2 regions of the Candidatus Merdisoma sp. JLR.KK011 genome follow, and region 1 is predicted to be linked to the other one. Evidence: predicted binding sites of a transcription regulator. Region 1 holds the regulator's gene; the other holds the start of a gene.
What was found. Region 1 encodes NrdR, which represses ribonucleotide reductase genes. Its sites were predicted from a motif close to CACAANATNTTGTG; they were not measured.
Positions count from the first base shown of each region.

Region 2: nrdD (anaerobic ribonucleoside-triphosphate reductase) is a predicted target of NrdR. The motif match lies at 1,920-1,933, and genes of this name have one in related genera.

Region 1 covers NZ_JAYWSZ010000003.1:1,930,208-1,934,934, forward strand. The annotation lists gene VV089_RS10425 (M24 family metallopeptidase) at 1-867, opposite strand, end outside; gene VV089_RS10430 (YqeG family HAD IIIA-type phosphatase) at 960-1,496, opposite strand; partial or broken gene VV089_RS10435 (DMT family transporter) at 1,506-2,408, opposite strand; gene nrdR (transcriptional regulator NrdR) at 2,408-2,860, opposite strand; gene VV089_RS10445 (PRC-barrel domain-containing protein) at 3,163-3,411, shown strand; gene VV089_RS10450 (SIS domain-containing protein) at 3,517-4,098, opposite strand; gene VV089_RS10455 (sugar ABC transporter substrate-binding protein) at 4,118-4,727, opposite strand, start outside.
Region 2 covers NZ_JAYWSZ010000003.1:2,392,162-2,396,888, reverse strand. The annotation lists gene nrdD (anaerobic ribonucleoside-triphosphate reductase) at 1-1,864, opposite strand, end outside; gene VV089_RS12800 (IS66 family transposase) at 2,146-3,822, opposite strand; gene VV089_RS12795 (hypothetical protein) at 3,827-4,009, opposite strand; gene rd (rubredoxin) at 4,473-4,631, shown strand; gene VV089_RS12785 (NUDIX hydrolase) at 4,631-4,727, shown strand, end outside.

The sequences.
Region 1 (4,727 bases):
GTGGCCGAAGTATTCTGCGTATCCTGCCTCTTCTATGACTTTTCTTGCCAGTCTGTCGCCTTCGGCTCCTGTCATGCCGGCCCGAAGGCCCGACAGTGCTGCCTCCTGGGCTTCCAGTACGATCTTATATATCTCTTTTTGCTTCTGGCTGGCTTTTCCGATCACGATGGTTCGTGTCATGTCAGAACAGTAGCCCTGATATCTGCAGCCAAAGTCCAGAGTGAGGAAGTCTCCCTTTTCCAGTGCCTTCTCGGAAGGTACGGCATGGGGCATGGCGCTGTGAAGACCGGAGGCGGCGATGGTGTCAAAGCTTTTTTCCTGGGCTCCGTGGCTCTTCATATAGTATTCCAGCTTTGCGGCTATCTCAAGCTCTGTGATGCCTGGCTTTATTTCTGTCAGAATGTAGGAAAATGCTTCGTCGCCAATCTGCTCGGCACGGGAGAGCTTCTCTATCTCTTCTTCCTCTTTCACTGCCCGAAGCAGGGACAAGTCTTCTCCAAGGGGAACCCACCGTTCTTCTTCCTTTCCGCCTTCCTGGGCTTCCTGGAGCTTTTTTACGGTCTGCCAGGTCATTACGCCGTCCTCAAAGCCCAGACGTGTGGCCTTATCCTCCTCTAAAAGCTCTTTTAAGAGAACGCCGTATCCCCGCTCGCCTTTGATCGTCCGGACCTCGCTGCCCTTTCCTTCCTCTTCTGCCTGGAGGGTATAGCGGCTGTCTGTGAGGATTACCTGTTTTCTGCCGGACAGATACAGATAGCTGTCTGTACCTGCAAAACCGCTAAGATAGCGGATGTTGGCCGGGGATGCGATGAATGCCGCATCCAGTCCCTTTTCTTTTAATAAGGTTCTTGCTGCCTGGATTCTCATTTTTCTATTAACCTTCTTTCTATGTTCTTCAAGTATCACTTTTCCCGGCTTCTATGCCGCCGGCGCACGGATGCTTTCTCCGGATGCTCCGCCTAAGAAGAATTCCTCCTCTGCCTTCGCAGATAGCAATACAAAACCGGCTTCTCCAGGTAACGCTTCAGTACAATCTGTATCTCTTCCCTAGGGTTCATAGGCTTCACCAGTATAGAGTACATTCCTGCCCGGTTCGCTCCCCAGATGTCTGTAAAAAGCTGATCTCCTACAAAGAGGGTGTCGCCCTTATGGGTTCCCATGCGTTTCATGCCCTCCTGATAGCCTCTGCGCCTGGGCTTTCCGGCCTTATATACGTACTGGGTTTTCAGGGCATCGGCAAAGGGCGTCACTCTTGGCTCCTTGTTGTTGGAAATCAAGCAGGTGGAAAAGCCCAGCTTTCGTAAACGCTCAAAAAGGGCGATGCTGCGCTGGTCAGCCGGGGCATCATGGGGAACCAGCGTGTTATCCACATCAAAAAGGACGCCGCGGTATCCTGCCTGATACAAGCCTTCAAAATCAATCTCGTAGGTGGAAGCGATATACTCCCTGGGATACAGGCCGCCAAAAACGGAAAAGCCCTTTGGAAGCTCCGACACAAGAATTCCCCCCACAATCAGAACGGCTCCCGTCACGCCTGCCGCCGTAACCGGCTCCTTCAGTACAATTGCCGCACAGACCATGGTCACAAAGGGGTTCAGATAGATGTAATTGTTGGTGTTCACTACCCCGATCCGTTTGATGGCAATATTCCAGGTAATGTAGCAGACAGCGCTTCCAAGCACCCCCAAAAACAGCAGGCAGAATATAACGTCTCCCCTTACAAGAGGCGAAAGCGGCGGAAGGCCCTTCCCCCATAGAGCGGCGGGCGCTGTCAGCAGCAATGCATAAAAGAGCATTTTCCTTGTTAAAATCCAGTTGTCCATATGCCCCACATAGCTTTTGAGAAGCACGGAGTAGACAGCCCAGGACAGGGCTGCCAGAAGGGAAAGGGCATCTCCCAGGGGATTCAGCTTCAGCACAAAGGTTCCGTTAAACACCACCAGCACAACGCCTGCAATGGCAATGAAAAAGCCTGCCCACGTCCGCCCGGACAGTTTCTCGTCCCTGGTAAATAAATGAGCCAGAACAGCCGTAAAAACAGGGGCCGCCGCCAGGATAATGCTCACATTGGCGGCCAGGGTATAGGTCAGGGCCGTATTTTCAAAATAGTAATACAAAGTGATGCCGGAAAGGGAGAGGGCAAAAATCCCCAGCTCCTCCTTCACTCCCCCCGGCTTTTCCACTTTCCGGGTATAGAGCATCAAAACTACCCATGCGATAAAGAAGCGCATCAGCATAATCTGAAGCGCATCGTAATGATTGAGCAGGGTTTTCGTCGCCACAAAGGTCGTACCCCACACGGTAATGGTAAGCAGGGCAAGGATATGCCCTGCTGCCTTTTTTCTGTCTGTCGTCATTTCCAAGTCTCTTTCTGTCTTAACATGTTTATTTATAAGCTGCCGGGACATTATTTATCCAGCATCTTCTTTAATTCGCTTAAAAATGTATTCACATCCTTGAATTCCCGGTACACGGAGGCAAAGCGCACATAGGCCACGGAATCTAAGTCCTTCAGCTTGTCCATCACCATTTCCCCGATGACGCAGCTTGCTATCTCCCGCTCCTCCCGGTTAAAGATCTCGCTCTCGATGGCGTCGATCACGCCGTTAATGTCCTTCAAGGGCACAGGACGCTTATGGCAGGCACGCAGGATACCGTCCTCAATCTTGCTTCTGTCATAAGGCTCCCGGTTATTGTCCTTCTTAATCACAATAACGGGAATCGACTCAATCTTCTCATAAGTAGTAAAGCGTTTCCCGCAGGAATCGCAGAGACGGCGGCGGCGGATGGAGCTGTTATCGTCTGCCGGTCTGGAATCAATGACCCGGGTGTTCTCCTGGCTGCAATATGGACATTTCATAGCGTATCTCCCTCTTTTCTCCTGGCTCTTCCGCAAAATCACTTCTGTGGCAGACATCCGGGCACGCCTATGCCCCGCCAAAAGAAACAGATTTTCCGGCATTTTGCTGTAATCTGGCAAACCGCCCTCCACAAGAGCGATGCATCTATCTAAGTATAGTACATGTTCTTCTTTTCTGTCAAACCTTATGTAAAACATTTCTCCACTTCGATTCTGTTTTCAAGTGTTCCTCCAAAGCCGCAAAGTTCACACCTTTCCCCCTGAAAGCATATGATAAGGAAAGACCTTCCAGGGAGCTTCCCATGACCTTCTGTGAACTACGTGAAAAAGACGTTATCAATATCTGCGACTGCAAACGCTTAGGCTGTGTGTCGGATCTGGTATTCGATCCGAAAAACGGCTGCATCCAGGCCCTTGTAACCTCCAGCAATGAAAAACTCTGGGGACTTCTTGGAAAAGACTGCGAGTATGAAATCCCCTGGTGCAAGATCAAACAGATTGGGCCGGATATTATTCTGGTAGAACTGGAGCACGATAAGGGACGCCCTTGATATTCTATCCAGATATACTTAAGGCTGCCGGGAAATAAGATTTCGGACTTTTCTGATATCTTATCTCCCGGCAGCCTTAAGTTTTTATACTTCCTTATTCAGCTGTCAGCAATGGGCCTTTATTCCCCATTCTTTCATAATCACATACATCATCAGATGGTTCAGAATCAGATGCATATCCTCCACCAGCTGCATATTTCCAACCGGCACATGGAAGGTAAGATCCGTTATCTTAGAAACCCTGCCGCCGTCAAAGCCTACCCATCCTATGATTTTCGCCCCCTGCTCTTTTGCATAAGTAAGGGCGTTTATCACATTTTGGCTGTTGCCGCTTCCGCTGATGCCGATGACCAGATCCCCCGGCTTTACCTTATTGCGAAGCTGGAACGAAAAGATATCCTCATAGCCGATGTCGTTTGCTATGGCAAGCACCGTAGGCACGTTGTCGTTCAGGCAGCATATCCGGAATTTCTTATCCGTATATTCGGAGATTCCCTTGTTAAAATCATTGGCCATATGGGAGGCCGTGCTGGCGCTTCCTCCATTTCCGAACACATAGACCGTCGCCTCCTTTTCATAGGCCGACACCAGTTCCTTCAGCAGCTCGTTCACAAGCGTGACATCCAGTTCCTTCAGCAGTCTGATTTCTTCATCCACATAATTTTTAATCGAGCCTGTATAATCCATATGCGTTCAATCGTCCTTTTTACTGAAAATCCGCTACATTGTCTTTGGTCACAAGGGTACTGTCAATATTGAGGCTCTCTGCCTCACTGCCGCTTAAGAGCGCGTCAACAATTTTAATCGCTTCCACGGCGTATCCTTTTTCATCCTGCTTTACGGTTGCGCCCAGACGTCCCTCGGATACTGCCTGCAGGCCGCCCTCAGTTCCGTCGATAGCAAATACCTTTACCTGATCCTCCTTGCCAGCCATCTCGATTGCCTCAACTGCACCCATGCCCATGTCATCATTTGCCGCCAGAATCACCTTCAAATCCGGATAAGCCACCAGCCAGTTCTGTGCCACGGTCATTGCATTGTCTTTGGACCATTCTGCCACCTCGGTTGCCACCAGGGTCGCACCCTCCTTTGCCTCAATCGCATCCTTAAAGGCCTTTACACGATTCTCGGAATGGAAGTTTCCTGTAGGGCCGCTTAAGATTGCAACCTCCGCATCGTCACAGAAGCCCTGCTCAATGGCATAGTCCACTACAACCTGTCCCTGCTGATAGGGATCTGCGTCCACATACCAGCTCGCTCCGTTATCTTCAATATGCCCCGTCGTAACTACCACGTAAATGCCTTTGTCCAGAGCT
Region 2 (4,727 bases), 460 kb from region 1:
CTCCGCCCGGTGAGAGGGCCTGGAATTTGGCTTCTAAGGCCAGCTTGTCGAAGGCGTCGATATTCTCGGTTACATGGACGTGATAGCTGTTGGTGATGTAGCTCTTATCCGTCACGTTCTTTACAATGCCGAAGCGCTTCTGCAGGCACTTGGCAAACTTGTAGGTGGTGCTCTCCAGAGGCGTGCCGTAGAGAGAGTAGTCAATCTGCTCGGCAGCCTTCCACTTAGCCGTGTATTCGTTGAGCTTCTTCATAATCTCAAGGCCCAGGGCTTCGCCTTCGGGCTCTGTGAGCTTCTTGCCGTTGAGGCTGTAAACGCATTCCCAGAGGCCTGCATAGCCCAGGGAAAGGGTGGAGTATCCGTTGTGGAGATACTTGTCAATGGTTTCGCCCTTTTTCAGACGAAGGAGGGCGCCGTGCTGCCAGAGGATGGGAGCTGCGTCGGAAAGGGTTCCGCTTAAACGTTCGTGGCGGCACTGCAGGGCTCTGTGGCAGAGCTCCATCCGCTCCTCAAAGATCTCCCAGAACCGATCCATATCGCCCTCTGCGGACAGTCCGATGTCCACCAGGTTGACGGTGACAACGCCTTGGTTGAAGCGGCCGTAGTACTTGGGCTTTCCGTTCTCGTCTACATAGGGAGTAAGGAAGCTTCTGCAGCCCATGCAGGTGTAGCAGTGGCCGTCCCCGTTTTTGTCAATCTTGTTCTGGAGCATGATTTTTTCAGAAATGTAATCCGGAACAAGGCGCTTGGCCGTGCATTTGGCCGCAAGCTGGGTCAGATAGTAGTATTTGCTGTCCTCGTGGATATTATCCTCCTCCAGGACATAGATAAGCTTTGGAAAGGCCGGGGTAATCCAGGTGCCCTTTTCGTTTTTTACACCCTGGTAGCGCTGGCGCAGGGTTTCCTCGATAATCAGAGCCAGATCCTTCTTTTCCTGTTCGTTCTTGGCCTCGTTCAGGTACATGAAGACCGTGACGAAGGGGGCCTGCCCGTTGGTGGTCATTAAGGTGACTACCTGATACTGGATCATCTGGACGCCGTTGCGCACCTCTTCCCTGAGACGCTTCTCTGTGATGAAGTCAATCTCTTCCTCGGTAACGGCCTCGTGGATGGAGTGAAGCTCATCCGCTACCTGCTTGCGAATCTTTTTCCGGCTGGTATCCACAAAGGGGGCCAGATGGGTCAGGCTGATGCTCTGTCCGCCGTACTGGCAGGAGGCTACCTGGGCAATGATCTGGGTGGCAATGTTGCAGGCGGTGGAAAAGCTGTGAGGCTTCTCAATCATGGTGCCGCTGATAACGGTTCCGTTCTGGAGCATGTCCTCCAGGTTGACCAGATCGCAGTTGTGCATATGCTGTGCAAAGTAGTCTGCATCGTGGAAATGAATGATTCCCTGATCGTGGGCAGACACAATCTCCGCAGGAAGAAGGATCCGCTTGGTGATATCCTTGCTTACCTCTCCGGCCATGTAGTCCCGCTGTACGCTGTTGACCGTGGGGTTCTTGTTGGAATTCTCCTGCTTGACTTCCTCGTTGTTGCACTCAATAAGGCTTAAGATCTGCTCGTCGGTGGTGTTGGACTTGCGGACCATGGCCCGGCGGTAGCGGTAGGTGATATAGCGTCTGGCTACATCAAAGGCCCGCTGGTTCATAATCTGATCCTCCACCATGTCCTGGATCTCTTCTACGCTTAAAGAACGGCTCATATTCTCTGCAGCGCTCTCTACATCCTCTGCAATCCGCTTGATCTGGATAGGGGTCATACGGGCGCTGGGAACTACTTTCTCATTGGCTCGGGTTACGGCAAGGACGATTTTTTCAGCATCAAATTCAACCTCGCTGCCGCTTCTTTTAATAATTTTCATAAAACTTCCCTCAATTTCTACTGTCGCTGTAATATGTGGTGACGAAACCTATTGTAACAAGATATAGTGGTGTTGTCAACAGTGATTACAAGATATTGTTTGCCATGTTTATAAGACTATAGGAAAATGTGAGGAAAATCAAGGGTTTCGGGCGAAAAAAATTTTGGAAAAGAGAAGAAATACCGGTATGCTCAAGGGGAAGAAGGTTACTGTTCAGAGGTCAGCTTGTGATAAACAAACCGATGGTGTAGACTAATCTTAGTCGAAACCATCGGTTTTCTTTATCCAAATATCTCGGATACTCTGTTATATAAATTTGATTCTTCGTTTTGGCGTATCTGAATAAGCATGCTCATGCATTCACAGAGATACTCGATGGACTCGAATCCCCTGAATGACACAGCCTGCTGCTGCTTGCGCTTATATCCTCTAAGCAGACGCTCCGCTTCATTGTTTGTAGCCGGAACTCTGTGATCATGCAGGAACAGAAGATGGTTGGACATGTATTCTTCCATCCGCAGATACAGGTTGTATCCGTCCTTATAATACTCACTTGCTGGAATGTATTCGTATTCCTCTTTCGCTTTTTGCAGTATTGCCCGGTAGCGTTCTTCATACTCCCTGACCTTTTCGGTGTCAGGAGGCGCCTCTTCCGGCAGGCCGTTCCGGTAGTGGATCATTTCCTGTACCAGAGCACGCATTTCCTTGTTCCAGGTCCGGTCAGCCTCATTATCTATGCTGTCCTTCAGATAGCGGAGGACATGCGCAAGACACTCCTGGTGTTGTGCACCATAGTTATAAAAGGTTTTCTCATGATCGTGAACCAGGATTCCCTGGTAATCTTCGACCGGGGTGCCTTTTACTCCTTCGTGCCCTTTTTTCCTGCGTGCAAAATACATCGCTTTTCCATCCGGGGCAGCGCACACAAATACATAAGCATTTTTTCCGTTTTCCTTTGCGTTGGTACAATCCGTATGAAGGACGGGGCTAAGCAGCAGATCGGCAAACGTCGCTTTTCGTTCCTGTTCCGTTTTTTTGGCAAATTCCCTGCCAAGCTTATTAACCATGCCCTTGGATATGCTGAGCCTGCCATCAGTCAAATCGGAAAGGAATTTCCTGCTTTTGTCGATGGAAGTGCAGCAGTCGTTATTCAACAGAAACAGGAAGGCCTTGACGCTTCCACCATAATTCACCTCGTCCACAACGCCGGGAGGAAACTCCGCATGGATCCGCTCGCCGGTTTTGGAATTATAATACACATCTGCGTGGTATTCCGTGACCTCCAGTATCGTACGTATGTTGACCAGCTGTTTCACGATCGTTTTTGAAGTCTTTTTGAAATCCGGATCTTCCAGCACTTCCCGGGGCGGCGGCAGCAGAACCGGATCCGTGGCAGGGATCTGCTTTTTCCTGCGGTGTCCCGGATGTCCCGGCTGGGCGCCCGGCTTACGGCCGCTTTTTTCCCGGCCGTTGGAGATCTTCTTGCGGCGGAGCGTTTTGGAAGAAGGGATGGAGGAATTTTCATAATCCCGGTTGATTTGCGCCCTCAGCTTCAAGTTCCTGCCCTTTTCCTCTTCCAGCGCCGTTTCCAGCCCATAGATCTTATGGCGCTGCCGGGTTGCCTTGTCCAGTGCGGCGTCTCTCTGTCTTTCTGCCTTTATGGCACGCCTTTCCATTCGTTCCAATTCTTTTCGCAAGGCCGACAGCTTTCGCTCGCATTCCTTTTGAAGTTCTTCAAATATCTCAAACCATTGATTGCGGACGGAAACGGTTTCACTGCGGGCACGTGAAAGCTCGTCCTTCAATTTCCGGATTTCCCGTTCCAAAGAACGTAATTCTTTCAGGTATTCCTCCTGCATGCGGACATATATTTCACCGGATTTGAAAGCGCATATCTGTGCGTTGGCCGCTTTCAGCCTGTATTCAAGAGTGGTGGTGTATTCAAAGGAAGCGTTCATGTGGTCAGCCCTTCTTTAAGGAGTCAAGAATTCTGTTCATCAGCGCCGATAATTCACCGTTGTGTTCCTGTTGGGCCTTAATGATGCGTTCCTGCTGCCTGATGATTTCATTTTTTGCCTGGACTTCCTCTTCGAGACAGGCAACGGCCTTGTTAAGCAGGACGATTTCATCTTCCATGTTTTTCATTCTCTCAATCCTCCGTTTTCATAAGGCAATTATACTATAGATGCCCTCAAAATGCGAATTTCCGTATTTGAGGGCATGGTCAATTTGACGGTGGATAATTTAAAAAAAGCGAGTAAATATTATCCATAAAAAGAGGGCAAGGAAGCATGCCTGGGACGAAACGGAAGACAGAAATGTGGATAACTTTCTGATAAATAAAGCGGACAGAAAAACTATAAACATCATTTTTCTGTCCGCTTTATTTATCCACATATAAAAAATTTAAATTTCGTCACTTTTCACAATCGTCAAATGTAGGGAGTGAACAGTAACGGAAGAAGAAAAAATTTTGGAAAAATAAAAAATACTATAGAATAAAGAATGATTTTTTGGTATATTCTAGTAGGACAGATCAGATGTGACAGCTTTGTCCGGGTTTGTCCGGCAGTCTGAATAATTGCAGGTAAGGAAAGGAGAACTTGTCATGAAAAAGTATGTATGCGAGCCTTGCGGCTATGAGTATGATCCGGAGGTAGGAGATCCCGATAACGGCATTGAGCCCGGAACGGCTTTTGAGGATCTGCCAGAGGATTGGGTCTGCCCCATCTGCGGCGTCGGCAAGGATGATTTTGCGGAGGCATAATGCACGAGTACCTGAGACAAATCCTGGATTACCGGCCTGCCTGTGAGCAGGAGGAGCAGGATCGGAAATTGATGCTTCAATATCTGGAGCTGTTTC